DNA from 4 places in the Bradyrhizobium manausense genome. Region 2 is predicted to be linked to each of the others. Evidence: predicted binding sites of a transcription regulator. Region 2 holds the regulator's gene; each other region holds the start of a gene.

Region 1 (7,090 bases), 1.0 Mb from region 2:
GATCGCAGGCGAGGTGATCGCGACCGATCCAGGTATCGCGCCGAAGCTGCATTCGCTATCCGAAGGTCCGTTCGGCGCCTCGCTCGACAAGATGCTCGGCGGCCTGCACATCCCGCCGCAATTCGCTCATGGCGGCGCAGGCGCCGAATATTTCTGCGCCGCGCTCGGTATCGTCGTCGTACTGCTGGTCGGATCGATCTGGCGACGGCGCAGCCTGAACCAGGCTGCACTCGAACATGCAAAAGCTGCTGAATAAGCCCTAGCGTCTGACGATCGAGCCGGATCGCCCGATCAGGCGGGCGAGCTGCTTGAAGCGGCTGCCGACGCGGTCGGCGACGAGATCGCCGAGCCTGTGCTCGAACACCAGCATCAGATTGCGGCCCTGGCTGCGGAAATGCGTGGCCGGCAGCACGCCCGGACGCGCAGCCGAGATCAGATGCGCGACGCGGAACGCCGCGCCGAGCAGACGGGCACGTTCGAGCTGCGCCGGCGTCAGCAGTTCCTGCATGGTCAGCGGCGGCTGGTTCTCTTCGCTGAGGCCTGCATAGCGATAGAACACCGACAGGCCGACAAAGGCGCGCTCGCGGTGGTCGATCGCGCCGAAATTCGCGTTGACCACGAGGCTCAACGTCTGCTCCCCGCGATGATCAGGGTGGACGCGCCAGCCTATGTCGGAAAGAAGACATGCGGTGTGGCGCAGGCGGCGATCCTCCTCGGTCTCGCGCAGTTTCACCACGCGCGCCAGACGATCGGTCCAGGCCATCAGCTCGCGGGCATGCTTTGCCGAGCGTGACAGCAACTGGTTCAGTTCCTCGGCGGCGCAGATCAGGCCGTCCTTGTTGCGCTCGGACTCCGGCAGCTTTTCATGCAGCAGGCCCTCGCGCACGCCGAACGTCGAGAACACGATGGTCTTCGGTTTGGCGACGCGGATGATGTGCTCGAGCACCAGCGCTGCATAGGTGAGGAGAGGGCGCCGCGCATCCGCGACGACCTCGATGTCGGCGAGCATGTCGACGGCGGCGAGGCGCCGCAGGCGACGAGCAAAATCAAGCGCCTCGGTCGCGGGAATCGAATAGCCGTGCATCACCTGGAGCGGATAGCCGCTCTGGATGATGTGGATGCGCGCGAGCGCGCGCCATGTGCCGCCGACGGCGTAAAAGGCGCGGCCGCGTCCGGCGGTGAGCTGCGGCACATCATCGATCGCCTCGCGCACGATGCGGTCGGCGCGCTTGAGCGATTTGTGCGCGAGGTCCTGCAGCGCGAGGCCACCGAGCGGCAGCGTCACGCCGCTGCGCACGCTGTTTCCGCGCACGTCGATCAGTTCCAGCGAGCCGCCGCCGAGATCGCCGACGATGCCGTCGGGACGATGGATGCCCGAGATCACGCCGAGCGCCGACAGTTTCGCTTCGCGCGGTCCCGACAGGATCTCGATCTTCACGGCGCAGATGCGCTCGGCCTTCGCGATGAAGTCAGGGCCGTTGGAGGCGTCGCGGCACGCCGCCGTCGCAATCGCGAACACGCGGCCGACCTGCATCACGCGGCACAACGCGCGGAAGCGCCTCAGCGAGGTCAGTGCCTTGTCGACGGCATCAGGCGCGAGCAGACCCGTGCTCTGCACCTCCCGTCCGAGGCCGCACAGGGTCTTCTCGTTGAAGATCGGAATCAGGCTCCGTGTCAGCGCCTCGTAGACGACGAGACGAACCGAGTTGGAGCCGATATCGATGACCGCGACGCTAGCGCCACGCTTGCGCGGCCGTTTCACGGCAAAAATCTCCGGTCAGGACTGATGGCGTTCGTTTCGGCGCGTGAGACGGCGCGGCGAGGATTCCTTGAGCGACTTTCCACGGCCAGACAGACTCGGATTTGTCATGAAGTAGTTGTGCACGTTGAAAGGCTCTTCGCCCTTCGCGGCCTTCATACGCGTTGACGACCCATCCGGCAACAATTGCCAGCTCTGCTCATTGTCCTTCAGGTTCGCGACCATGATCTGTTCGAGAACCTGCTGATGCACCGTGGGATTTTGCAGCGGACACAGCACTTCGACGCGACGGTCGAGGTTGCGCGGCATCATATCGGCCGACGAGATATACACAGCCGCCTTGGCGCTCGGCAGGCCTTGACCCATGCCGAAGCAGTAGATCCGGCCATGTTCCAGGAAGCGTCCGATGATCGACTTGACGCGGATGTTCTCCGACAGACCGGGAATGCCGGGGCGGAGGCAACAGATGCCGCGCACCACGAGCTCGACCTGCACGCCGGCCTGTGAGGCCTCGTAGAGCGCATCGATGATATCGGGGTCGACAAGCGCATTCATCTTCATCCAGACGGCACCGGGCTTGCCGTGACGCGCGTGCTCGGTCTCGCCCTGGATGTGCTCGATGATGCGCTTGCGCAGAGTCAGCGGCGACACCGCCATCTTTTCCAGATCGCTCGGCGCGGCGTAGCCGGTGATGAAATTGAACACGCGCGCGGCGTCGCGGCCGATGGTCGGTTCGGAGGTGAAGTAGGAAAGGTCTGTATAAATGCGCGCGGTAACCGGGTGATAGTTGCCGGTCCCGGTATGGACGTAAGTGGTCAGGCTGCCGCCCTCGCGGCGCACCACCATCGAGAGCTTTGCGTGCGTCTTCAACTCGAGGAAGCCATAGACGACCTGCACGCCGGCGCGCTCCAAGTCGCGGGCCCAGCGGATGTTGGCCTCTTCGTCGAAGCGCGCCTTCAGTTCGATCAGCGCGGTGACGGACTTGCCGGCTTCGGCAGCTTCGGCGAGCGCGCGCACGATCGGAGAGTTGTTCGAGGTGCGATAGAGCGTCTGCTTGATCGCGACGACGTCAGGATCGCGGGTGGCTTGCTGCAGAAACTGCACCACGACGTCGAAGGATTCGTAGGGATGATGGACGATCAGGTCCTTCTGCCTGATAGCAGCGAAGATGTCGCCGCCGTGTTCGCGCACGCGCTCGGGATGCCGCGGGACGTAAGGGGTGAATTCGAGGTCGGGCCGGTCGAGCCGCGTGAGCTGCGACAGTTCGTTCATGGCGAGCACGCCATCGACCAGGAACACCTCGTCGTCGGCCGCCGACAGCGCGTGCTGCACGAAGTTGCGCAACTCCTCAGGCATCTTGGCATCGATTTCGAGCCGGATCACCGATCCGCGGCGGCGGCGCTTCAGCGCGGTCTCGAACAGGCGGACGAGGTCTTCGGCCTCTTCCTCGATTTCGAGTTCGGAGTCGCGGATGATACGGAAGGCGCCCTGGCCGTGGAGGCTATAGCCCGGGAACAGGCGGTTGATGAACAGGCCGGTCGCCTGTTCCAGCGAGATCAAACGGACCTTGCCCTCGGCCGGCAGACGGATGAAGCGGTCGATCTTGCCGGGCATGCGGATCAGAGCGTTCATCGGCTTGCCGTCAGCCTCGCGCGTCAGCTGGAGCGCGATGGTGAAGCCCAGGCTCGGGATGAACGGGAAGGGGTGGGCCGGGTCGATCGCCAGCGGCGTCAGCAGTGGAAACACGTTGTTGAGGAAATAGTCCTCGAGCCAGGTCCGCTCTGCCTTGGTGACCTCCTTGCCGTCGACCAGCACGATGCCGACGTCGGCGAGTGTGCCGCGCAGGTCGCGCCAGATCGCCTGCTGATCGCTGGCAAGCTGCGAGACCGTGCGGTTGATCAGCGCGAGCTGCTCGGACGGGGTCAGGCCATCCGGGGCACGTTCGGCAATGCCCTCTCGGACCTGCGCCTTGATGCCGGCGACGCGGACCATGAAGAACTCATCGAGGTTATTTGCCGAAATCGACAGGAATCGCACCCGCTCCAGCACGGGGTGGCTGGGATTGACCGATTCCTCCAGGACGCGGCGGTTGAAATGCAGCCAGGACAGCTCGCGATTGATAAATCGCTCGGGGCTCGACGCAATTGCCGGCAGGCCCTCGGCCTCCGTGGCTTTCTCTTTCGTTTCAACAGCTTGCGCGGAGTCCATGCGAAGTCGGTCCATCCAATTTGCCCCAATTTGCGACTTGTGCGCAAAACCGGCCGGAGCATGTGTTAGTGCGATGACGTTTCGATGACATTGATGTTCCGCGGCCGAGCCGCGTCAAGCGGGGCCTGGGGGCGTTGGCGGTCAGGCGTCCCGAAGCAGCTCGGCGGCGAGCGCCCGGGTGACGGGGCGGCCAAGCCGCAGGGCCTCGCTGTCGAGCAGCTCCACGGCATGCCGAGCGGCGGCCGAAGACCGCTCCAGCCGGGTCGCGAGGTAGCTCACCACGCTTTCGTCCACGGTGAGCTGGCGATCGGCGCAAAACTTGACGATCAGTCCGCGAAGCAGCTGGTCGTCCGGCGGCGCGAGCGAAATCACCGGAATCGTTCGAAGCCGGGACCTGAGGTCGCGGAGCTCCACCTCAAGCGCTGCCGGAATCTCTCGGCCCGTGAACAGGACGTAGGCGCCGTCCTCGCGGGCGAGGTTCATCAGATGGAAGAGCGCGCGCTCGTCGAAATCCCCGGCCTTGAGATCCTCGATCACCAGGGCTCCGGTCGCGAGCGCGCCGGGGACGGCGGCGGCGCTGAGCGCATTGGCGGTCGTGGAGCGGGCGCCGGCGTCCTCGGCCCAGATCGCAGCGAGGTGGCTCTTGCCTGAGCCTTCGGGTCCGGCGAGCCACATGATCCGGTTCGGCCATTCCGGCCAGCCGTCGATCAGGGCAAGTCCGGCGGCGTTGGCTGGGCCCTCGAGAAAATTGTCCCGGCTGAGGCTTTCCGCATGCGGAAGCGAAAACGCCAATTGTCGGGGATGAACGCGGCCTGCCACGCTTGCTTTGCTCCGTGCCGGCGCGCCGGCAATATCTGAAAGAGATTCGATTTATTCGATCGGGAGTTGGCCTTTTACGGGGCCGCCTCCTCGCTCATTTGGCCTCGATCGTGCTCATGTGCCGCAGCCACTCGACGAGATAGAGCGACACGGAGGAGAGCGTGAACAGGGTGACGAAGCCCATCAGGATGACATCATAGGGCGCCGGCCTGAAGCCGAAGGCAAGCGCGGCCAGCACCAAGGCCGCGTAGGCGACCTGTGCGGCTGTGTTTAGCTTGGATACTTTGGAGGGCCGCATCTCGACCGGCTTGTCGAACAGCCAGGATACGATCACCGCCGTGACGATCATGATGTCGCGGGAGACCACCAGGATCACGATCCAGCGCGGAATGTCGCCCCAGATCCCAAGCGACAGGTAGATCGACACCAGCAGCGCCTTGTCGGCCAGCGGGTCGAGCAGGGCGCCGAGCTCGCTCGTCATGTTGAAGCGTTTGGCGAGGAAACCGTCCACGGCGTCGCTGATGCCCGCGATCAGGAAGACGGCGAACGCCACCTCCATTTGGCTCGACACGATGGCCCAGACGATGATCGGGACCAGCATGATGCGGCCCAAGGTAATAATGTTCGGAATACTCACGCGGCGCTTCCCGGCACCCTGTCTGACCTCGAAACCGGCCCATTAGAGGCTGAACCGGTTGATATCTACATAGTATAGGCCGGGGCGCCACGCTTGCCATTGCGTGTCCCCGGAATTCGACGTAACCAGCCGCAAACCCACTGGAAATCCGGCATGACCGACCGCAAAAACGGCCTCACTTACGCCGATTCAGGCGTCGATATCGACGCGGGCAACCGCTTGGTCGACCTGATCAAGCCGATGGTGCGCGCCACCGCACGGCCCGGCGCCGACGCTGAGATCGGCGGATTCGGCGGTTTGTTCGATCTCAAGGCGGCCGGCTTCAAGGACCCCGTCCTGGTTGCGGCCACCGACGGTGTTGGCACCAAGGTCAAGATCGCGATCGAGACCGGCCTGCATGGCGGGATCGGCATCGACCTCGTTGCCATGAGCGTCAACGACCTCGTGGTGCAGGGCGCCGAACCGCTGTTCTTCCTTGACTATTTCGCGTGCGGCAAGCTCGACCCGGAGGCAACGGCCTCGATCGTCGCGGGCGTCGCGGAAGGTTGCCGCGAGTCCGGCTGCGCCCTGATCGGCGGTGAGACCGCCGAAATGCCCGGCCTCTACAAGGACGGCGACTACGATCTCGGCGGGTTTGCCGTCGGCGCCGCCGAGCGTGGCACGCTTTTGCCACGCAAGGACATCGCCGCGGGCGACGCGGTGATCGGTCTCGCCTCGTCGGGCGTGCATTCCAATGGATTCTCGCTGGTGCGCAAGATCGTGGAACAGTCCGGTCTCGGCTTCGAGGCACAGGCGCCGTTCGCACCTGTCATGACGCTCGGCGGCGCGCTGCTGACGCCGACGCGGCTCTACGTCAAATCCTGCCTGCGCGCGATTCGCGAGACGGCTGCGGTGAAGGGCCTTGCGCACATCACCGGCGGCGGTTTCACCGACAACATTCCGCGCGTGCTGCCGAGCCACCTCGGCGTGGGCATCGATCTGGCGCGCCTGCCGGTGCTGCCGGTGTTCAAATGGCTGGCGGCCCAGGCCGGCATCGCCGAACTCGAAATGCTGCGCACCTTCAACTGCGGCATCGGCATGATCGCGATCGTCGAGCCTGACAAGGTCGACGAGGTCATGCGGGTCTTCATCGATGCCGGCGAGACTGTGGCACAGCTCGGCACCGTGATCCCGGCCGAGGGCGAGCATCGCGTCGTCTATAACGGCCATCTCGATCTGGCGCTGTGATGAAGCGCCGCGTCGCCATCCTGATTTCCGGTCGCGGTTCCAACATGTCCGCGCTGATCAAGGCAGCAAGCGCCGCGGATTTTCCGGCGGAGATCTCGCTCGTCATCTCGAACAAGGCTGACGCGCTCGGGCTCGAAAGGGCCAACGCGGCGGGCGTGAAGACGCAGGTTATCGAGAGCAAGCCGTTCGGCAAGGACCGCGCCGGCTTCGAGGCGGTGTTGCAGGCAGCGCTGGACCAGCACGGCATCGAGTTGATTTGCCTGGGCGGCTTCATGCGCCTGTTCACGGCCGAGTTCACAAATGCCTGGTACGGGCGGATGCTCAACATCCATCCCTCGCTGTTGCCGTCTTTCCCCGGCCTCGATCCGCACGGCCAGGCCTTGCGAGCCGGCGTCAAACTGTCCGGCGCGACAGTGCACTTCGTCATCCCCGAGACCGAT
Region 2 (7,090 bases):
CATCGGTCAGCTGATGCTCGACCAGACCAATATCCTCGACCCCAAGCTGGACCTCAACCTGCTGCGCGCCCGCGTCGGCATGGTGTTCCAGAAGCCGACGCCGTTCCCGATGACGATCTACGAGAACATCGCCTTCGGCATCCGTCTCTATGAGAAGATCTCGAAGTCCGAGATGGACGACCGCGTCGAGAAGGCGCTGCGCGGCGGCGCGCTCTGGAACGAGGTCAAGGACAAGCTCAACGCCTCCGGCCTGTCGCTCTCCGGCGGCCAGCAGCAGCGTCTCTGCATCGCCCGCACCGTCGCGGTGCGGCCCGAGGTGATCCTGTTCGACGAGCCCTGCTCGGCGCTCGATCCGATCTCGACCGCCAAGGTCGAGGAGCTGATCCAGGAACTGTCCGAGAACTACACGATCGCGATCGTCACCCATAACATGCAGCAGGCGGCCCGCGTCTCCGACAAGACCGCCTTCATGTATCTCGGCGAGCTGATCGAGTTCGACGACACCAGCAAGATCTTCACGTCGCCGACCGACCGGCGCACGCAGGATTACATCACCGGCCGGTTCGGCTGAGGAGACGGAACATGGGTTCTGAACATACCGCAAAAGCTTTCGACACCGACCTCCAGGAGCTCACGCGCCTGGTGGCCGAGATGGGCGGCATCGCCGAGCGCATGATCGTCGATTCCGTCGATGCGCTGATCCGCCGCGACGTCGCGCTCGGCCAGCGCGTGGTCACCATCGATGCGGAGCTCGACGCGCTCCAGAAGAAGATCGAGGAGCGCGCCGTGCTCACCATCGCGCGCCGCCAGCCGATGGCGGTGGATCTGCGCGAGATCGTCGGCGCCATGCGCGTCGCCACCGATCTCGAGCGGATCGGCGACCTCGCCAAGAACATGGGCAAGCGCGTCGCCGCGCTGGAGACGGATTTCCATCCGCTCAAGCTGTTCCGTGGCCTCGAGCACATGACCGATCTCGTTCAGCAGCAGGTTAAGTCGGTGCTGGACGCCTATGCCGCGCATGATCTGCCGGCGGCGATGGCGGTGTGGAAGGGCGACGAGGAAGTCGATGCCATCTGCACCTCGCTGTTCCGCGAGCTCCTCACCTACATGATGGAGGATCCGCGCAACATCTCGTTCTGCATCCATCTGATGTTCTGCGCCAAGAACATCGAGCGGATCGGCGACCATGCCACCAACATTGCCGAGACCGTGTTCTACATGATCGAAGGCCAGGCCATCACCGACAAGCGGCCGAAGGGCGACATGACGACCTTCGCCACGACGGTCCCCAATACCTGAATCCTCAAGGAGCGACGACCCTATGGGCGCACGCATTATGGTGGTTGAGGACGAGGAGGCTCTGACCGAGCTTCTTCGCTACAACCTCGAAGGCGACGGTTATGACGTCGAGACGGTGATGCGCGGTGACGACGCCGACACCCGCCTCAAGGAGCACATCCCCGATCTGATCGTGCTCGACTGGATGTTGCCGGGACTGTCGGGCATCGAGCTGTGCCGCCGGCTGCGGACGCGGTCCGACACCAAGCAGCTGCCGATCATCATGCTCACCGCGCGCGGCGAGGAGAGCGAGCGGGTGCGGGGCCTCGCGACCGGCGCCGACGATTATATCGTCAAGCCGTTCTCGGTGCCCGAGCTGCTCGCGCGCGTGAAGGGCCTGCTGCGGCGCGCCAGCCCCGAGCGGCTGGCAACCGTCCTGGCCTTCGGCGACATCGAGCTCGACCGCGAGAAGCGGCGCGTGGCGCGCTCCGGACGGCCGATCGATCTCGGCCCGACCGAGTATCGCCTGCTCGAGTTCTTCCTGGAGCATCCCGGCCGGGTGTTCTCGCGCGAGCAGTTGCTCGATAGCGTCTGGGGCCGCGACATCTATATCGACGAGCGCACCGTCGACGTGCATATCGGCCGTTTGCGCAAGCTGCTCAATCTCGGCCGCGAGCAGGACCCGATCCGCACCGTCCGCGGCGCCGGCTACGCGCTCGATGACCGCTTTGCGAAGGCGGAGCAGGCATCGAGCTAGCTGCACGCTAGCCAAACAAAAAAGCGCGCCCGGTGGCGCGCTTTTTTATGTCTCGATCGGCCCGGCCTGTGCCGGAACGACGTCGTCCAAGGCTGTGCTCAGCGCGTGCCCGGCTTCGGCGCCGCACGACGGCGATCGGCGGCCGGCTGATACGCCACGCGCGAGTGCTGGGCGCAATAGGGCAGGCCGGAGAGTGCCTTGCCGCCGCAGAAGAAGAAATCCGGGCTCGAGGGATCGCCGACCGGCCAGTGGCAGGTCGCCTCGTTCAGCTCGAGCAGCGATAGCCGCTGGCTCATCGGCACCACGTTGTCGTAGGTGACCGGTTCGGCCTCGACCTCGACCTCGAAGGCCTGCGCCAGCGCGGTGTTGCCGCGTGAGATCGGGCGGCTCACCCGCATCATGTGCTGCGCGGGACGCGCCTTGCGCGGCCGCGGAGCTGCCGAAGACGGGCTCTTGGCGCGGCCGGACAGGCCGAGCCTGTGAACCTTGCCGATCACGGCGTTACGGGTGACATTCCCAAGCTCAGCGGCGATCTGGCTGGCCGAAAGTCCGGCCTCCCAGAGCTTTTTAAGCTGTTCGACGCGATCGTCGGACCAGGTCAAAACCGTCATTGCACCCTTTCCTTCGCCGCGCGCCCGCCATCCTGGGGCCGCACGGCGAATGCCTAAGCTTCGAAAAACCCGTGCCGCCAGAATCCCTTAAGGCTCGCCGGGCGCGATGAGACGCCCGAACGTTTACGCCGGTACAAAGAGGACTCTTGGGATCAGAACCGCTGCACGAGATGTCGTATCTGACAAGCCAAACGCTACAATATGGCGTGACTCGCGCGCAAGAGTCCGCCGACTCGCTTCCACATGTTCCGTGGTGGAAATCCCGCAAATTCGTCACCGCAAGACTACGGATTCAGCGTTTCGCCAGGCTTTCCGGGCGGCATTGACACCCGTTTCACCAGGCCTAAGATGGTCATGCGTGCCGCCCTTAAAAGGCGGCACGTTTCGTTTTCCGGGCCGGTCAATGGTGCGTTGCGCAATGCACGCGTCGTCCGTCCGCAACAATCAAGTGATCGTCATGACCAACAGCGCAGCGCCGCATTTGCTCCCCGTTTTCGCCAGGGCCGACATCGGTTTTGAGCGCGGTGAAGGCGTCTGGTTGATCGCAACCAACGGCGATCGCTATCTCGATTTCACCTCGGGCGTGGCGGTGAATGCGCTCGGCCATGCCCATCCGGCGCTGGTCAAGGCGTTGCAGGAGCAGGCGACCAGGCTCTGGCACATGTCGAACCTGTTCCAGAGCCCGGACGGCGAGAAGCTCGCCCAGCGCCTGTGCAACGAGAGCTTTGCGGACTTCGTGTTCTTCTGCAATTCCGGCGCTGAAGCGCTGGAGGGCGTGATCAAGCTGGTCCGCCATTATCACTTCTCCAAGGGCCATCCCGAGCGCTATCGCATCATCACCTTCGAGGGCGCCTTCCACGGCCGCACGCTGGCGACGCTGGCCGCGACGGGCTCGGCAAAATATCTCGAAGGGTTTGGTCCGCCGATGGAGGGTTTCGATCAGGTCCCGCACGGCGACATCGAGGCCGTGAAGAAGGCGATCGGTCCGCACACTGCCGGCATCCTGATCGAGCCGATCCAGGGCGAGGGCGGCGTGCGCTCGGCGACGCCGACTTTCCTCAAGGCGCTGCGTCAGCTTTGCGACGAGAAAGGCCTGCTGCTTGCGTTTGACGAGGTGCAGACCGGCATGGGCCGCACCGGCGATCTGTTCGCGCACCGCCGCACCGGCGTGACGCCCGATGTGATGTCGCTGGCCAAGGCGCTCGGCGGCGGCTTCCCGATCGGCGCGGTGCTGGCGACCGCTGAGGCCGCCTCCGGCATGGGACCCGGCTCGCACGGCTCGACCTTCGGCGGCAATCCGCTGGCGATCGCGGCTGCGAATGCCGTGCTCGATGTCATGCTCAAGCCCGGCTTCTTCGACCACGTGCAGAAGATGTCGCTGCTGCTCAAGCAGAAGCTCGCCTCCGTGATCGACCGTCACCCCGATATCGTCAGCGAGATTCGCGGCGAGGGGCTTTTGATCGGCATCAAGGCCGTGGTGCCCTCCGGCGATCTCGTCGCTGCGCTCCGCAATGAAAAGCTGCTCACCGTCGGCGCCGGCGACAATGTCGTGCGCTTCCTGCCGCCCCTGATCGTCACCGAGGCCGAGATCGAGGACAGCGTTGCGCGGCTCGAACGCGCCTGCACGGCGCTCTCAGGCAACAAGCGGGCGGCAAGCTGATGAGCAAGACCCCCAAGCACTTCCTCGATATCAACGAGCTGCCGCTGTCGGAGCTCAAGAGCATGCTCGCGGCCTCCTCCGCCATGAAGGCGAAGCAGAAGGCGCATCAGCCGGTGCGGCCGCTCGAAGGCAAGACGCTGGCGATGATCTTCGAGCGTCCGTCGACCCGCACGCGCGTTTCGTTCGATGTCGCCATGCGCCAGCTCGGCGGCGAGCCCATCATGCTCACCGGCGCCGAGATGCAGCTCGGCCGCGGCGAGACCATCGCCGACACCGCGCGCGTGCTGTCGCGCTATGTCGACGCCATCATGATCCGCATCCTCAACCACGAGGCGTTGCTGGAGCTTGCGGCGAACGCGACCGTGCCTGTCATCAACGGCCTGACGCGGCGTTCGCATCCATGCCAGGTGATGGCCGACCTCATGACCTATGAGGAGCATCGCGGTCCGATCGAAGGCCGGACCGTGGCCTGGACCGGTGACGACAACAATGTGCTGGCGTCCTGGGCCCATGCCGCCGAACGCTTCAAGTTCAAGCTCAATGTCGCGACGCCGCCGGAACTCGCCCCGAAGAAGGTGATGCGGGACTTCATCAAGGCCACCAACGCATCGATCGTGCTCGGCACCGATGCGGAAGCCGCCGTGAAGGGCGCCGACTGCGTCGTCACCGACACCTGGGTGTCGATGGGCGACAAGGAAGGCGAGCACCGCCACAACGTGCTGAAGCCCTACCAGGTCAATTCCAAGCTGATGTCGCTGGCCAAGCCCGACGCGCTGTTCATGCACTGCCTGCCCGCCCATCGCGGCGAGGAAGTCACCGACGAGGTGATCGACGGCCCGCAATCGGTCGTGTTCGACGAGGCCGAAAACCGCCTGCACGCGCAGAAGGGCATTCTGGCCTGGTGTTTTGACGCGGTGAAGTAATCTGGCCAGAGGCCCGGTTGCAGCCCCATACACAATTGTCGTTCCGGCGAAGGCCGGGACCCATACCGTGTGAAGTTTCTTATGGCAGGTTGGTCGAGACTGACGGTCTTCGCCAAACTTTGGCCTGTGGTTACGGGTCCCGGATCTGCGCTTCGCTTGTCCGGGACGACAACGAGTTTGAGGTTGCTTCGTAGAACGCTACCTGCACCCGGAACGCACCACCTCGCGCCCCTTCCATTTCCCGCCCTCCGACCCCAGATAGAGCGCCATGGTTTCCCAATCCCCTGACATGAAAGCCGGGCCTGAAGGCCCGGTTCGCGCGCCATCGGCGGTTCCGATCGATGACGCCGTGCTGCCCTACGAGGTCGACGCGCTCGATGTGCGCGGTCGCCTGGTGCGACTCGGCCCTGCGCTCGACGAGATCCTGACCAAGCACGATTATCCCGCACCTGTCGGCAAGCTGCTCGGCGAGGCCATCGTGCTGACGACGCTGCTCGGCTCGGCGCTGAAATTCGAGGGACGCTTCATCCTCCAGGCCCAGACCGACGGTCCGGTGTCGTTCCTGGTGGTGGACTATCAGGCGCCGGACCGCCTGCGCGCCTATGCGCGCTTCGACGCCGAGCGTCTCGGCGACGCCAAGGACTCCGGTACGCTGCTCGGCCGCGGTCATCTCGCCATGACCATCGACCAGGGGCCGGACATGAGCCGCTACCAGGGTCTGGTCGCACTCGACGGCGGCAGCCTCGAGGACGCCGCCCACGAATATTTCCTGCGTTCCGAGCAGATCCCGACGCGCGTGCGCCTTGCGGTCGGCGAGGAATGGCGCTCGAGCGACGGCGGCAAGCATCGCTGGCGCGCCGGCGGCATGCTGATGCAGTTTTTGCCGAAGGCCCCGGAGCGCGCGCGGCAGGCCGATCTGCATCCCGGCGACGCGCCTGACGGCATTGAGGTGCACAGCGTCGCCGAGGACGATGCCTGGGTCGAGGCGCGCTCGCTGATCGAGACCGTCGAGGACGTCGAGCTGATCGATCCCGATCTCTCGGGCGAGCGGTTGCTCTATCGTCTGTTCCACGAACGCGGCGTGCGCGTGTTCAATCCGCTCGTCTTGAAGGCGCAATGCTCCTGCTCACGCGATGCGGTCGCCTCGATGCTGAAGAGCTTTTCGGCGGATGATCGCTCGGCGATGGTCAAGGACGACAAGGTCGTCGTGACCTGCGAGTTCTGCTCATCCGTGTACGAGTTCACGCCGGATGAGGCGGGCGTCGAGGACGCGTAGGCGGTCCATCCACCGTCATCGCGAGTGCAGGGACAGCCCCTAATTCAACACCCGCTTGTTGTCGGGGCTATCCAGCGAAAACGTCGGCACGTTGACCTCGAAGCGTTCGCCGCTTGCGCTGACCATCTGGTAGCGACCGGTCATGAAGCCGGAGGCGGTCGAGAGCGGCACGCCGGAGGTGTATTCGAAGCGCTCGCCGGGCGCGAGTGTCGGCTGCTCGCCGACCACGCCTTCGCCCTTGACCTCCTGCTGGCGGCCGGAGGCGTCGGTGATGATCCAGTGCCGCGTCTTGAGCTGCACGGTCTCATCGCCGGAATTGATGATGACGATGGTGTAGGACCAGAAATAGCGCGAGCGGTCGGCCGACGACTGCTCCGGAACAAAGTTCGGCTCGACGGTCACTTCGATCTGGCGGGTCACGGCGCGGTACATGGCTGCCATCATAACGAAAACCCCGCCGGGAACCAAACCCTGCAGGCGTCCCGGGCGACATCGTCCCGCCAGAATTCACGGGGAAGTAGAACTCAATTGTGATCCGGCCGCTTTGCTAGGCGACAGCCGGACCGGTACACTCCTCAAGCGTCG
Region 3 (7,090 bases), 340 kb from region 2:
GGTGGCGACAGTGCCGCCGCCGGGGACATGACCGCGGCCCTCGACGATCAGATCGTCGCCGGAGACCGTGACCTGCACGCCGTTGACGCGGAGCATCGCGGCCGTGGCCTCGAGCCGGTCGGATTCCTTGACGCGCAGCTCATGCAGGCCGCGCATGATGGTCGTGCCTTCGGCGAAGGACGCCGCGACCGCCAGCACCAGATATTCGTCGATCATCGACGGCGCGCGCTCCGGCGGCACCTCGACGCCGCGCAGCTTTGACGCGCGCACGCGCAGTTGCGCCATCGGCTCGCCGGCGTCGCCGCGCACCTCGCTTTCCTCGATGGACGCGCCCATCTCACGCAGCGTCGTGAAAAGGCCGGTGCGCAGGGGATTGGTCATCACGTCGGACAGAACGATGTCGGAGCCTTCAACGATCAGCGCTGCAACGACGGGAAATGCCGCGGATGAGGGATCGGCAGGCACGATGACGGTGGCGCCATGCAGCTCAGGCTGGCCCGCCAGCGTGATGCGGCGGCCGTGAGTCCCTTCGGCCACCGAGGTGATGTCGGCGCCGAAATGCTTCAGCATCAGCTCGGTGTGGTCGCGGCTGGCTTCGCTCTCGATCACGGTCGTGGTGCCCGGCGCGGACAGGCCCGCCAGCAGCACCGCCGACTTGATCTGGGCCGAGGCGACCGGAGTCTTGTAGGTGATCGGCAGCGGATCGCGCGCGCCTTGAACGGCCAGCGGTAGCCGGCCGCCCTCGCCGCCGGACACGACCTTGGCGCCCATTTTCTCGAGCGGATCGAGGATCCGGCGCATCGGGCGGCTGCGCAGCGAGGCATCGCCGTCGAACACCGCCGAGATCGGGCAGCCGGCGACGGCGCCCATCACGAGCCGGCAGCCGGTACCGGAGTTGCCGAAATCGAGCGGAGCCTTGGGCTGGGCGAAGCCGCCGACGCCCACGCCCTGCACGTTCCAGGCAAAATCACCGGTGCGCTCGACCTTGGCGCCGAGGGCCTGCATGGATTTGGCGGTGTTGAGGACGTCCTCGCCCTCGAGGAGACCCGTGATCCGCGTCTCGCCGACCGCCAGCGCACCCAGGATGAGGGCGCGGTGGGAGATCGACTTGTCCCCGGGCACCCGTACTTTTCCGGTCAGGGGGCCGCTTGAGCGCGACTTCAACGGTGTCGGCTTGTCGGAATGGGTCAAGATTGTGTCCTTGGATGCGCCCGAACAGGCTGCGGGCAGGTACCACATGGTCTCCCCGCCGTCACGGGCATGTCTTTCTCTCGTAATGCGCTATTGACAGCGGGCCGCCAACTAGCCAAGTGAAACACCGCTTTTCAGACATTCCCAGGATTCCTCTGCCGTGGCCAAGTCCGAACTCGGAACCAAACGTATTTGCCCGACCACGGGCAAGAAATTCTACGACCTCAACAAGAATCCGGTGATCTCGCCCTATACCGGCGAGGTCGTGCCGATCGCGCCGGTGGCACCGGCTCGCGCCTCCCGCGGCGCCGAGGCGCGCCACGCCGCAGCTGCGGACACCACGCCGGAGCCCGCGGAAGTCGAGGAGGTCTCGCTTGAGGAGGCCGATGCCGAGGAAAACACCGGCAAGGTTAAGGCCGTTGTCCCCGAATCCGAGGACGATATCGAGGTCGACGAGACGCTCGACGACGACGATGACGATGATTCGACCTTCATTGCCGACGAAGAAGAGGGCGATGAGGACGTGACCGACATCATTGGTGATGTCGGAGGTGATGAAGAGACTTGAGATCAACCCTGATCTGTGAAAAAGGGTGCACCGCGCGAGTCGGAAGGCTCGCCGGTCGGGAGTGATCCCCCAGGATCATCCCAAGAGTTAAGGGGCCATAGCTCAGCTGGGAGAGCGCTTGCATGGCATGCAAGAGGTCGGCGGTTCGATCCCGCCTGGCTCCACCACGCTTCGCCCTTCGGGCTACGCGTGGCGCAGCCACGAGGAGCCTGAAGGGCAAAGCGTGGTGTCCGGCGAAGCCCAAAGGGCGAAGACGGACCGATGAGTCCCCCTCACCAACGACTACCCAGGCGATAACCGTCAATGTGGTACGTCTACATTCTCCGCAGCACCGAATTTCCCGATCAGGAATATGTTGGCGTTACGGAGGATTTGAATCGGCGGATTCTGGAGCACAATGCAGGCAAATCCAAGCATACGGCCAAGTTCAAGCCCTGGAAGCTGATCTGGTACTGCGCCTTCTCCGACAAGCATAAAGCGCTCGAGTTCGAGGCGTATCTCAAGTCGCACTCCGGCCGAGCTTTCACGAAAAAGCGGTTGTCTTAGGGGAGTCCCTACTCCCCGATCACCGCATTCAGCCGATCCCTCAGCGCGACGATCTCGTCTTTCATCGCGACCAGTTCCGACACCGAGCAATCCGACGCCGCCAGGATCGATTGCGGCACGCTACGCGCCTTCTCCTTCAGGGCATGGCCCTGCGGGGTCAGCGCGATCAGCACCTGGCGCTCGTCCTCGCTGGAGCGCGAGCGTTTGACCAGATGGGCGGCCTCGAGGCGTTTGAGCAGCGGCGTCAGCGTGCCCGAATCGAGAAACAGCTTCTCGCCGATGTCCTTGAGCGGCACGTCGTCGCGCTCCCACAACACCAGCATCACCAGATATTGCGGATAGGTCAGGCCGAGCCGGTCGAGCAGCGGCTTGTAGACGCGGTTGAAGGCGTGCGCGGCCGAATAGACTGCGAAGCAGATCTGGTTGTCGAGCCGTTGCGGATCGAGCGTCGATGGTTTCCGGGCCATGAAGAATCTCACGATATTGATGCGCATTGTGGGACCGGGCGGACCTGTATTCAATTGCGAACAATTAAATGTGAGGCATGCAAATTTCAATTGCGCACAATCTAATTGTTTGCGATACAGGTGTCACCCCAACTCGAAGCCCCAAGGGAGACGAAAATGTCCGTGAACGTTCTCTACAAGACCAGCGCGAAGGCCACCGGCGGCCGTGACGGCCATGCCGCGACCCTCGATGGCGCGCTCGACGTCAAGCTCACCACGCCGAAGGAACTCGGCGGTGGCGGCGGCGCCGGCAACAATCCCGAGCAGCTGTTTGCGGCCGGCTATGCCGCCTGCTTCATCGGCGCGATGAAGTTCGTGTCCTCGCAGGGCGGCCCGAAGGTTCCCGCCGACGCCTCCGTGACCTCGACCGTCGGCATCGGGCCGCGCTCGGCCGGCGGTTTCGGCCTCGACATCGATCTGGCCGTCTCGCTGCCGGGCCTGTCCCGCGCGGATGCCGAGGCGCTGGTCGAGAAGGCACACCAAGTGTGCCCATACTCCAACGCGACGCGCGGCAATGTCGACGTTCGCCTGACGATCGTCTGATCGAAAGTGCGGATTGGCTGGCCCGGGATCCCCCCCGGGCCGGCCGCTGCAGTTCGATTTGCCGTGCCGCGGGACTGCGCGGCGGCGGCGCATGCGGCCCTACCCAGCGAGCCATTGCTGGCGCGCACGAACCTCGCTAGGCCTGTGGTCAAACTCGACACAGGGGAAGCGAAGGCATGACTGAAGCCGTTTTGGGCGCAATGAGCGGACTGCGCGTGATCGACCTCACGCGCGTGCTCGGCGGTCCCTATTGCACCCAGATCCTTGCCGACCATGGCGCCGACGTGATCAAGGTCGAGCCACCCGCCGGTGACGAGGTGCGCGACTGGGGTCCTCCCTTCCACGACGAAGACGCGGCCTATTTCATCGGCATCAACAGAAACAAGCGCTCGATCGGCCTCGACCTCGCTTCCGAAGGCGGCCGCATCGTGCTGCTCAAGATGCTGGAGACGGCCGACGTCCTGATCGAGAATTTCAAGCCGGGCACGCTGGAGAAATGGGGCATCGGCAACGATGTGCTCAGCCAGAAATATCCGCGCCTGGTGCATTGCCGGATCTGCGGCTTCGGCGCCGACGGCCCGCGCGGCGGCAATCCCGGCTATGACGCCATCATCCAGGCCATGACCGGCATGATTGCCGCGACCGGATCGCCCGAGAGCGGCCCGATGCGGATCGGCGTGCCCCTGGTCGACATCACCACCGGACTTTATGCGGCGATCGGCATCCTGATGGCGCTGTCCGAGCGGCAACGCTCGGGCAAGGGCCAGTTCCTGGAGACCACGCTGTACGAAACCGGCCTCGCCATCATGCATCCGCACACCGCGAATTATTTCATGCATGGCAAGCCGCCCGGGTTGACCGGCAACGAGCATCCGAACCTCGTGCCCTACGCGATCTTTCCGACCAGGACCGACGACATCTTCATCGGCGTCGGCAATGACGGCACCTTCCGCAAGCTCGCCAAGGAGATCGGCAAGCCCGAGCTCGGCACCGATCCACGCTTTGCCCGCAACAAGGACCGCATCGCCAATCGCGAGGCCTTGCGCGCCGAGTTGGCCGCGGTGTTCAGCCAGCACGAGGCCGAGCCGCTGTGCAATCGCCTGCTCGCCGCAGGCCTGCCCGCGGGTCCCGTGCAGAAGATCGACCAGGCGCTGACCAACGCCCACACAGTCGCCCGCGGCGACGTCATCGAGAAAGACTGGTACAAGGGCGTGGCCTCGCCGATCCGGCTCGATCGCAGCAAGCCGAGCCTGCGCCGCCTGCCGCCGAAGTTCAGCCAGCACTCCCAGGAGGTGCTGGGCGAGTTCGGCTACTCAAAGGCGGAGATCGACGCGATGGTTGCGAAGGGCGTGGTCTGCGGGCCCGAGCGCAAGCGCTAGGGCTCTCGCCTCCTCACCCGGGAAATGCCGCAGTGCGGCGCGGGCACGCATGTGCACCGCGAACGGAGCAGGCTGCCCGCGGCGCGTTCGCCTATTTGCTGGCTTCCCTTTTCCAGCGCTTGCCGCTTTCGTTTCGGCCGCTTACACAGTCATGTGAACGTCATATGGCGCTGCTAGCGCAAGCGCTTCTTTTTGACGGCCAAGAGACGGCCAAGGGAGGTTACTTGATGGCTCTTCGACATTTTGGAGCGGTTGCCGCATTTGCGGTCACGGTTGGCATGACGGCCTCGCCGGCACTGGCCGTGACTGAAATCCAGTGGTGGCACGCGATGACGGGCGCGAACAACGACGTCATCGTCAAGCTCGCCAACGACTTCAACGCGTCGCAGAGCGACTACAAGGTCGTCCCGACCTACAAGGGCAGCTATCCCGACACCATGAACGCCGGCATCGCGGCCTTCCGCGCCGGCAACGCCCCGCACATCATGCAGGTGTTCGAAGTCGGCACCGCGACCATGATGGCCGCGACCGGCGCCGTGAAGCCCGTCTACAAGCTGATGGCCGACGCCGGCGAGAAGTTCGACCCGAAGGCCTATCTGTCCGCGATCACCGGCTACTATTCGACCTCGAAGGGCGAGATGCTGTCGTTCCCCTTCAACTCGTCGTCGACCGTCATGTGGGTCAACCTCGACGAGCTGAAGAAGGTCAACGCCCAGATCCCGAAGACCTGGCCCGAAGTGTTCGAGGTCGCCAAGAAGCTGCACGACAACGGCCATCCGACCTGCGGCTTCTCCAACTCCTGGGTCACCTGGGTCAATCTCGAGCAGCTCTCCGCCTGGCACAACGTGCCGCTCGCGAGCAAGGCGAACGGTCTCGACGGCTTCGACACCAAGCTCGAGTTCAACGCGCCGCTACAGATCAGGCATCTCGAGAAGCTGGTCGAGCTCCAGAAGGACAAGACCTACGACTACGCCGGCCGCACCAACCAGGGCGAAGGCCGCTTCACCTCGGGCGAGTGCGCGATCTACCTGACCTCGTCGGCCTTCTTCGGCAACGTCAAGGCGCAGGCCAAGTTCAACTTCACCGCCGCGCCGATGCCGTATTACCCCGACGTCAAGGGCGCACCGCAGAACTCGATCATCGGCGGCGCTTCGCTGTGGGTCATGGGCGGCAAGTCGGCCGACGAGTACAAGGGCGTGGCCAAATTCCTGACCTTCCTCTCCGATACCGATCGTCAGGTCTACATCCACAAGGCCTCGGGCTATCTTCCGATCACCAAGGCGGCCTATGCCAAGGCCAAGGAAGAGGGCTTCTACAAGGACCAGCCCTATCTCGAGACCCCGCTGCTCGAGCTGACCAACAAGGAGCCGACCGAGAATTCGCGCGGCCTGCGCCTTGGCAACATGGTCCAGCTGCGTGACGTCTGGTCGGAAGAGATCGAACAGGCGCTGGCCGGCAAGAAGACCGCCAAGCAGGCCCTCGACGCTTCGGTCGAGCGCGGCAACACGATGCTGCGCCAGTTCGAAAAGACCGCCGTAAAATAAGGCGAAGGCACCGGCGGGCCCACTACAGCGGCCCGCCGGCGCTCCCTCATCATGCAAAAGCAAGCCATCTTCCGATCAAAGCTGCTGCCCTATGCGCTCGTTGCGCCGCAACTCGCGATCGTTCTGATTTTCTTCTACTGGCCGGCCTTGCAGGCCGTCATCCAGTCCTTTCTGCTCCAGGACGCTTTCGGTCTCTCGACGAGCTTCGTCTGGTTCGACAATTACGTCGAGCTGTTCCGTGACCCCGCCTATTTCGAGACGATCGTCCGGACCTTCTTCTTCTCGTTTGCGATCGCGGCCTCCTCGCTCTCGGTCGCGCTGCTGCTCGCGGTGATGGCGGACAAACCCCTGCGCGGCGGTGCGGTGTATCGCACGCTGCTGATCTGGCCCTACGCCGTGGCGCCGCCCGTGGTCGGCGTGCTCTGGGTGTTCATGCTGCATCCCTCGCTGGGCGTGCTCACGCGCTATCTGCGCGCCGCCGGCATCGAATGGAATCCACTGCTCGACGGCGGCCAGGCCGCGACGCTGGTCATCATCGCCGCCGCCTGGAAGCAGATCTCCTATAATTTCCTGTTCTTCCTCGCAGGGCTCGCGGCCATTCCGAAGAGCGTGCTCGAAGCCGCCGCGATCGACGGCGCGCGCCCGATGCGCCGGTTCTGGACCGTGACCTTCCCGCTGCTGTCGCCGACCATCTTCTTCCTGCTGGTCATCAACATCGTCTACGCCTTCTTCGACACGTTCGGCATCATCGACACCATGACGCGCGGCGGTCCCGGCAAGTCGACGGAGACGCTGGTCTACAAGGTCTATAAT
Region 4 (7,090 bases), 1.7 Mb from region 2:
CCCTCATCGGTCGCCTCGACCTCCATGGTGGCCTTGTCGGTCTCGATCTCGGCGATGACATCGCCGGACTTGATCGTCTCGCCCTCTTTTTTAAGCCATTTGGCGAGGTTGCCCTTTTCCATCGTGGGCGACAACGCGGGCATCAGCACTTGAATTGGCATATCGACTCCAAAAGAAAGCTTGCGCGCGCTTAGCGGTAAACGTCGGTCCAGAGCTCGGCGGCATCCGGCTCGGGATCATGCTGGGCAAAGTCGGCGGAGGCGTTGACGATGTCACGCACCTCGGCGTCGATCGCCTTGAGGTCGGCTTCGCTGACCTTGGCCGCAAGCAGGCGGTTGCGCACCTGCTCGATCGGATCCTGGTCGTGACGGACCTTCTCGACTTCCTCGCGCGTGCGGTATTTTGCAGGGTCGGACATCGAGTGGCCGCGATAGCGGTAGGTCTGCATCTCCAGGATGAAGGGGCCCTTGCCGGCACGGCACCAGGCCGCCGCCTCATCGCCCGCCGCCTTGACGGCGCGAACGTCCATGCCGTCCACCTGCTTGCCCGGAATGTTGAAAGACGCGCCGCGCTTGGAGAAATCCTGCTGCGCCGAAGCGCGCGAGACCGCGGTGCCCATGGCGTAGCGGTTGTTCTCGATGACGTAGATCACCGGCAACTTCCAGAGCTCCGCCATGTTGAAGCTCTCATAGACCTGGCCCTGGTTGGCCGCACCATCGCCGAAATAAGCGACGCTGACATTGCCATTGCTGCGATAATTGTTGGCGAAGGCAAGACCCGTCCCGAGCGACACTTGCGCGCCGACGATGCCGTGGCCGCCGTAGAAGTGCTTCTCCTTGCTGAACATGTGCATGGAGCCGCCCTTGCCCTTGGAATAGCCGCCGCGGCGTCCCGTGAGCTCGGCCATCACGCCATTGGCTTCCATGCCGGTCGCGAGCATGTGACCGTGGTCGCGATAGCCGGTGATGACCTGATCGCCTTGCTTCAGGGCCATCTGCATACCAACTACCACGGCCTCCTGGCCGATATAGAGATGGCAGAAGCCGCCGATCGCACCCATGCCGTACAACTGGCCGGCCTTTTCCTCAAACCGCCGGATCAGGAGCATGTCGCGGAGCGCCTTCAGCTCCTGCTCCCTGGTGAACTCCGGGGGCGAACCGCCGTTGGTCTTGTCCTGCTCAGCGCCAGCGGCGGCTTTCTTGGGTGCGGCCATGAGGAATTCCGGGTCAGAGAAATCTAAGTCCTCTCTAACCTAACTCAATCGCGTGTGAAAGCACCGCTGCGGCATGGCTCGACTTTCATTATGCCGCACTGCAACGTGGCCGAAATTTTGCAAAATCTTTGACGCCGCTCAGGCAACATTAGCTCGGCGCCAAAGACAGCTCTGCACACAGACGAGGCAACGAGATCGGACACGCATATCTCGGGCTAAGTCCCCGATGCGTGTCCGATTCGGAGCGCTGGATTTACCAACCGAGTTCGCGCAAATACGTCGCGCGGGCGGCAACACCGGTATGCGTGAAATCGGTGAAGACCCCGTCGACGCCGAGACGGAAGAATTTGAGATATTCCTGGGCCGGATCGGCGTGATAGTCGGCGGCGAGATATTTCTTCTCGTTGCGGAATGTGAAGACGTGCACGAACAGGCCGAGCTTGTGCGCATCGGCGATCAGGTTGGTCGCCTCCTGCGTCGAAGCCTCCGGGGTCGATCCCTTGTAGGGCGTGCCGTCGGCATTGGCATCCTTCCACGGCGCAATCTTGAGCGAAACGATATACGCCTTCCACGGACCGATGCCGTCGGCATAGGTCTTGATCTCGGCAAGGCCCTCCGGTGTCAGCATCGCATCGTAGAGATGCGCGTCGCCGGCGACCGTCCAGTCGAACGGACGTGAATTGGTGATGTTGTTGAGCAGCACCTTGCCGGTTTTGAGATCGATGCCGTTGCCGTCGATGAGCTGGACCTGCCGCGTCTGAAGGCCGTGGCTGCGCATATATTTCAGGCTGCCGGGCTCGAAGCTCTGCACCAGGATGGGCGCGTCCCTGGTGTTGAGGCCGTTATCGCTGATGATCTTGATCAGGGCATCCTCGAGCGGATGGCTGCCCGGCGCGCCGCAGCCGTTCGCAATGGCCTGGGCATTGTTCCAGGTCGGATTCTTTGTCTCCGGATAGACCAGGATCGTCCGCCCCGTTTCCTTGCTCTTCGCCTTGGCGATATCGAGGATGTCCTGAAAGCTGATCACAGGGAATTTGCCGTTGAACACTTTCGGCCGCTCGTTGGCTGCGTCATAGGTGGTGCCGCCGATCCACTCCTTCAGCTCGGCCATGGTGAAGTCGGTGATCGACCAGTCGTTGGTGTGATCCTCACCGTCGACGATCAATGACTTCAGCACCGATTTGGGATCGGCGGGATCGGTGAGATCGACGAGATAGTCGGCAGGCGTGCCGGCAGCAGCCGGCGCCTTGACGCGCACACCTGATACCGTGCGCTTGCGGGCTGCGACCGCCGGATTGGTCTTCGCGACTTCGGCCACGTTGGTGTTGTCGGCCAGCCACGGATTGTGGCGCGCGACCAGGACACAATCTTTGGTGAGGTGCAGGTCTTCTTCGAGCGCGTCGGTCCCGAGCGCCGCGGCGAGATCGTAAGAGGCTTCGGTCTCCTCAGGCACCAGACCCGGCACGCCGCGGTGTCCGAGGATCAGCGGCGCCTTGCCGTCGAGGGTCAGAAAGGGCTTTGCGCCCGACGGCGCGGTCTGCGCGACAGCCGGTGACGGCGCCAGCAGGGCCAACGCTGCCGCGCCGAGCAGCATTGCACCGACATGTATCTTCCGCTGCAAGAGATCGTTCGTCATGGCCGCGCCTCCGTCTGTGCCTGGCATCGCGTCGAGCGCGATCGGGCTGACGTCTTGTCTCAATTCTCTGACAGACGGATGACGGCGGGTGACCAGACCCGGCAATGCACAAGGACAATGCGCCGATCTTTTGGTCGCGCCATCGTCACGCCGGTGTCGCGGCGATCAGTTCTGCGGGATCATCCGAACCAGATCGTGCGGATTGACATAGTCGAGCTGGAACCGGGCGCGCTCGTCCAGCATGTCGGGATCGATCTTCTGGGTGCGAAGCAGCGACACGCGCTGCTCGCTCTTGGCACGCTCACGCTTGAGCTGGGCGAGCTCGCTGGTCAGCGCGATGATCTCCTGGTCGAGCTCCTGGCGGGCGTTGAGGCCGTATTTGCCGGTGTAGGCGTTGACGCCGAAATAGCCGACGATGGCGGCCGCCATCGCATAGAGGGCGAGACCGGTCAGGATCGATTTGAGGCGGGCGCGGGAGACCATTTTGGCAAGATGAGCCAGCTTGGTTAAGGGAGTGCTAATCTCCCTCTCCAGCGACCTCGTCATGCCCGGGCTTGTCCCGGGCGTGACGAGGAGTTGGGCAGTCTTGGCTGAGACTATCAGCCGTGATGCTTGGCCACGTGCGCGGCGAAGGCATCGACATAGGCCTGGAGCACGCCCTTCAGCGAGTCCTTGCTCAGGTTGCCTTCCGCATCAAAAGCATCGCCAACCGCATTCAGGTAGGTCTCCGGCTGCTGCATGATCGGGCCGGCGATGCCCGGCAGGATGTTCTGGAGCGTCTTGGCGGCGCTCACGCCACCGAGCGGGCCCGGCGAGTTCGAGATGATGCCGACCGGCTTGCCGTTGAAGGAGCTCTTGCCATAGGGGCGCGAGGCGACATCGATGGCGTTCTTCAATACGCCCGGGATGGCGCGGTTGTATTCCGGCGTGACGAAGATGATGCCGTCGGACTTCTGGAGTTTTTCGCGGAAGGCCAGCCAGTCGGCAGGCGGCGCGCCCTCGAGGTCCTGATTGAAGAACGAGATGCCCGCAAGGGTCACGACCTCGAGCTTGAGAGAGGCCGGCGCGAGCTTTGCGAGCGCCTTGGCGATCTTCAGCGAGAAGCTGTCCTTGCGCAGACTGCCGGCGATCACAACGATATTGTAGGCCATGTGGTGTCCTTGAAACCTTGAGGGGAAGTGCCGGGCGGCACTTAAGCGATCCCGACTGATGGATGCAAGTGCATGGACCGGTCCGATTTGGAAACGCTGCGTTTCCCGAAAGCAGATGGTCGCCCAAAACAATCAGGCCGCCAAGCGGCGGCCTGATGTTTCGTGCAAATCTGCAAAACCAGATCAGATCGTCGGATTCCAGGCCGACGGGATCAGGCGGTATTTCGCGCCGTCCTTCTCGACGTGGCCAACCGACGGGAAGGTGAAGTGGAAGCCGACCACGGTCGCCTTCTCCGCCGCCGCCATGTCCAGGAACTTGTGCCGCGTCTCCTGCGCCAATGCGGGATCGGCGTCATAGGCCACGTGCCAGTCCGGATTGCGCAGGAAGAACTCCGGAATGTTGGTGACGTCAGACTGGATCAGGACCTTCTTGTCGCCCGATGCGACCGTGAACGAGGTGTGACCGGGCGTGTGGCCCGGCGTCCCGATCGAGGTGATACCCGGCGCGACCTCCTTGCCCCATTCATATTTGGTCACCTTGGACTCGAGGCCGGCGAAGGTCTTCTTCACGTTGGCGAAGTAGTTCTTCATCATCGCGTTGGACTCGGCCTTGGACGCGTTCTCATCGCTGGTCCAGAACGCCCAGTCCTTCGCCGGCACCATGATCTCCGCGTTCGGAAAAGCCATTGAACCGTCAGCCAAACGGATGCCGTTGGTGTGGTCGGGATGCAGATGCGAGAGCAGCACGACATCGATGGCCTTCGGATCGACACCGGCGGCCTGGAGATTTTGCAATGTGCGACCGACCGCGCCCTTGGTCGCTTCGAAGTTTGCGATGCCATTGCCGGTATCGATCAGAATCAGCTTGGAACCGGTATTGATGAGCTGCGGATTGAACGGCACCGTGACCATGCCCTTGGGCATATAAGCCGCGTCTGAGGCTGCCTGCGCCTCTTCCTTTGGAATGTTGGTGACGAACGTGTCAGGCATCGGGAAGCTGCGCGCACCGTCGTTGATCGAGGTGCACTCGTAGCTGCCGACCTTGTAGCGGTAGAAGCCCGGTGCCTGCGTGCCTGTTTGCGGCACCGAGGCATTGACGGAGGATGGCCGGAGGCCGGTCACGGCGGCCGCGCCTATGGCGGCAGTTCCTGCGAGCAGATGACGTCGATTGAGATCGATCATGGAGAGGTCCCCTTCTGAGCGCGCGTTGCGGTTTTTCCGCTTTCAACGCCGCGGAATAATCTCCCGCTTCGCTCAGAAGGCAAGACCTCTTTTGGTTGACCGGCCGTCGCGGATCACGACAATTTATTTGGATTGATGAGGAATTTTTCGCCGGTGGCGCGTTTGGCGTACACCGCGATGTTGGCGGGATCGAGCGCCTCCTGCAACGACACCACCTTGGTGTAGTGGCTGGCGAAGGTCGTCTTCAATTCGCTCACGACGCGCTGACGCAGCCGGCCGATATCGGCCGGCCCGATGTTCTGCAGGAACGGAGTGAGCAACCAGCCGCCGACGCCCCAGGCCATGCCGAAGCCGCGCGGCAGTTCGATGGGGCGGATATCGAGCGCGCCATAGATATAGACATGCTTGTAGACGCTCGAACCGTACCGGCTGTATTCCTTGGCTGTCTTGTTGATCGCGATTTCCATGCAGTTGAGGATGTCGCCGGCAAGCTTGCCGCCGCCGATGGCATCGAAGGCGATGGTGGCGCCGGTCTCGACCAGAGCATTGGTGAGATCGTCGAGGAAGCTCGGCTTGCTGGAATCGACGACGTGCTTGGCCCCGATCTTCTTCAGGATGTCAGCCTGCTCCTGGCTGCGCACGATGTTGACGAGCGGAATGCCGTCCTTGATGCAGATCTTGTTCAGCATCTGGCCGAGATTGGAAGCGGCCGCGGTGTGCACCAGCGCCTTGTGATTTTCCCGCCGCATCGTCTCGGTCATGCCGAGCGCAGTCAGCGGATTGACGAACCAGGATGCGCCTTCGGCCGGCGTCGTGCCCTCGGGAAGCGGCTGACAGTCCCTCGCCTTCAGGGTCCGATACTGACCGTACATGGCACCGCCGATCATCGAGACCGTCTTGCCCGTCAGCGCCTTCGCGGCGTCCGACGAGCCCGTCTTGATGACGACGCCGGCGCCCTCATTGCCGACAGGCAGGGACTGGTCGAGCCGCGCGCCCATGGCGCGCATCGCGCCGTCAGGCACCTTCGCGGTGATGATTGGCGCCGCTTTGGTGCCCGTCGCCCTGGCCGTGCTCATGTCGGCGGCGCCGACGAGCAGGCCGAGGTCGGACGGATTGATCGGCGCCGCCTCGATGCGGACGACGACCTCGTCGTCCGCGGGCTCGGGGGTCGGCACATCGACGAGCGAGATCTCGAGCTCTCCGCTCGTCTTGATCAGCGAACGCAGTTGCAGTCCGGTCTTGCCGTCGCTCATGTCGATCCTCCCCTGTGTTTGCCAGAGCGCTGGCTTATGCCAGCGCCTTCAGTGCCGCCTTGCCGCCATAGAGTGCCTGCTTGCCGAGCTGCTGCTCGATGCGAAGGAGCTGGTTGTATTTGGCGGTGCGATCCGAACGCGCAAGGGAGCCGGTCTTGATCTGACCGCAGTTCGTGGCGACCGCGAGGTCGGCGATGGTGGAATCCTCGGTCTCGCCCGAGCGGTGCGACATGACCGAGGTGTAGCCGGCCTTGTGCGCCATCTCGACGGCGGCGAGAGTCTCGGTCAGCGTGCCGATCTGATTGACCTTGATCAGGATCGAGTTGGCGCGGCCGGCCTTGATGCCCTCGGCGAGGCGCTTGACGTTGGTGACGAAGAGATCGTCGCCGACGAGCTGGCACTTGTTGCCGATGAGGTCGGTGATCTCCTTCCAGCCGTCCATGTCGTCTTCCGACATGCCGTCCTCGATGGTCACGATCGGATAGCGGCCGACGAGATCGGCGAGATATTTGGCCTGTTCGGAGATCGAGCGGGTCTTGCCCTCGCCTTCATAGACATACTTGCCGTCCTTGAAGAACTCGGTCGAGGCGCAGTCGAGGCCGAGCACGATGTCGCTACCGGCCTTGAAGCCGGCCTTGCCGATCGCATTCATGAC

The links. The regulator PhoB, encoded in region 2, activates phosphate uptake and scavenging genes when phosphate is short. The targets are predictions, from matches to a motif close to TGTCATNNANCTGTCAT.
Region 1: JQ631_RS12200 (RNA degradosome polyphosphate kinase) is a predicted target of PhoB. The motif match lies at 4,041-4,057, and genes of this name have one in related genera.
Region 3: ugpB (sn-glycerol-3-phosphate ABC transporter substrate-binding protein UgpB) is a predicted target of PhoB. The motif match lies at 4,881-4,897, and genes of this name have one in related genera.
Region 4: JQ631_RS08880 (glycerophosphodiester phosphodiesterase family protein) is a predicted target of PhoB. The motif match lies at 2,917-2,933, and genes of this name have one in related genera.

Annotation. Positions count from the first base shown of each region.
Region 1 is NZ_JAFCJI010000001.1:2,564,150-2,571,239, reverse strand. Features, by position in the region: gene JQ631_RS12210 (TerC family protein) at 1-256, shown strand, start outside; gene ppx (exopolyphosphatase) at 260-1,762, opposite strand; gene JQ631_RS12200 (RNA degradosome polyphosphate kinase) at 1,778-3,967, opposite strand; gene JQ631_RS12195 (P-loop NTPase family protein) at 4,109-4,786, opposite strand; gene JQ631_RS12190 (CDP-alcohol phosphatidyltransferase family protein) at 4,881-5,423, opposite strand; gene purM (phosphoribosylformylglycinamidine cyclo-ligase) at 5,577-6,650, shown strand; gene purN (phosphoribosylglycinamide formyltransferase) at 6,650-7,090, shown strand, end outside.
Region 2 is NZ_JAFCJI010000001.1:3,560,789-3,567,878, reverse strand. Features, by position in the region: gene pstB (phosphate ABC transporter ATP-binding protein PstB) at 1-571, shown strand, start outside; gene phoU (phosphate signaling complex protein PhoU) at 583-1,299, shown strand; gene phoB (phosphate regulon transcriptional regulator PhoB) at 1,322-2,035, shown strand; gene JQ631_RS17070 (GcrA family cell cycle regulator) at 2,134-2,646, opposite strand; gene JQ631_RS17065 (aspartate aminotransferase family protein) at 3,104-4,306, shown strand; gene argF (ornithine carbamoyltransferase) at 4,306-5,229, shown strand; gene JQ631_RS17055 (Hsp33 family molecular chaperone) at 5,498-6,505, shown strand; gene apaG (Co2+/Mg2+ efflux protein ApaG) at 6,545-6,949, opposite strand.
Region 3 is NZ_JAFCJI010000001.1:3,902,976-3,910,065, forward strand. Features, by position in the region: gene aroA (3-phosphoshikimate 1-carboxyvinyltransferase) at 1-1,239, opposite strand, end outside; gene JQ631_RS18590 (TIGR02300 family protein) at 1,352-1,759, shown strand; tRNA gene JQ631_RS18595 (tRNA-Ala) at 1,851-1,926, shown strand; gene JQ631_RS18600 (GIY-YIG nuclease family protein) at 2,063-2,305, shown strand; gene JQ631_RS18605 (MarR family winged helix-turn-helix transcriptional regulator) at 2,314-2,772, opposite strand; gene JQ631_RS18610 (organic hydroperoxide resistance protein) at 2,929-3,354, shown strand; gene JQ631_RS18615 (CaiB/BaiF CoA transferase family protein) at 3,531-4,733, shown strand; gene ugpB (sn-glycerol-3-phosphate ABC transporter substrate-binding protein UgpB) at 4,961-6,277, shown strand; gene ugpA (sn-glycerol-3-phosphate ABC transporter permease UgpA) at 6,329-7,090, shown strand, end outside.
Region 4 is NZ_JAFCJI010000001.1:1,897,589-1,904,678, reverse strand. Features, by position in the region: gene JQ631_RS08890 (pyruvate dehydrogenase complex E1 component subunit beta) at 1-161, opposite strand, end outside; gene pdhA (pyruvate dehydrogenase (acetyl-transferring) E1 component subunit alpha) at 191-1,213, opposite strand; gene JQ631_RS08880 (glycerophosphodiester phosphodiesterase family protein) at 1,467-2,849, opposite strand; gene JQ631_RS08875 (FtsB family cell division protein) at 3,015-3,332, opposite strand; gene JQ631_RS08870 (NADPH-dependent FMN reductase) at 3,449-4,000, opposite strand; gene JQ631_RS08865 (MBL fold metallo-hydrolase) at 4,184-5,182, opposite strand; gene JQ631_RS08860 (zinc-binding dehydrogenase) at 5,296-6,435, opposite strand; gene eno (phosphopyruvate hydratase) at 6,470-7,090, opposite strand, start outside.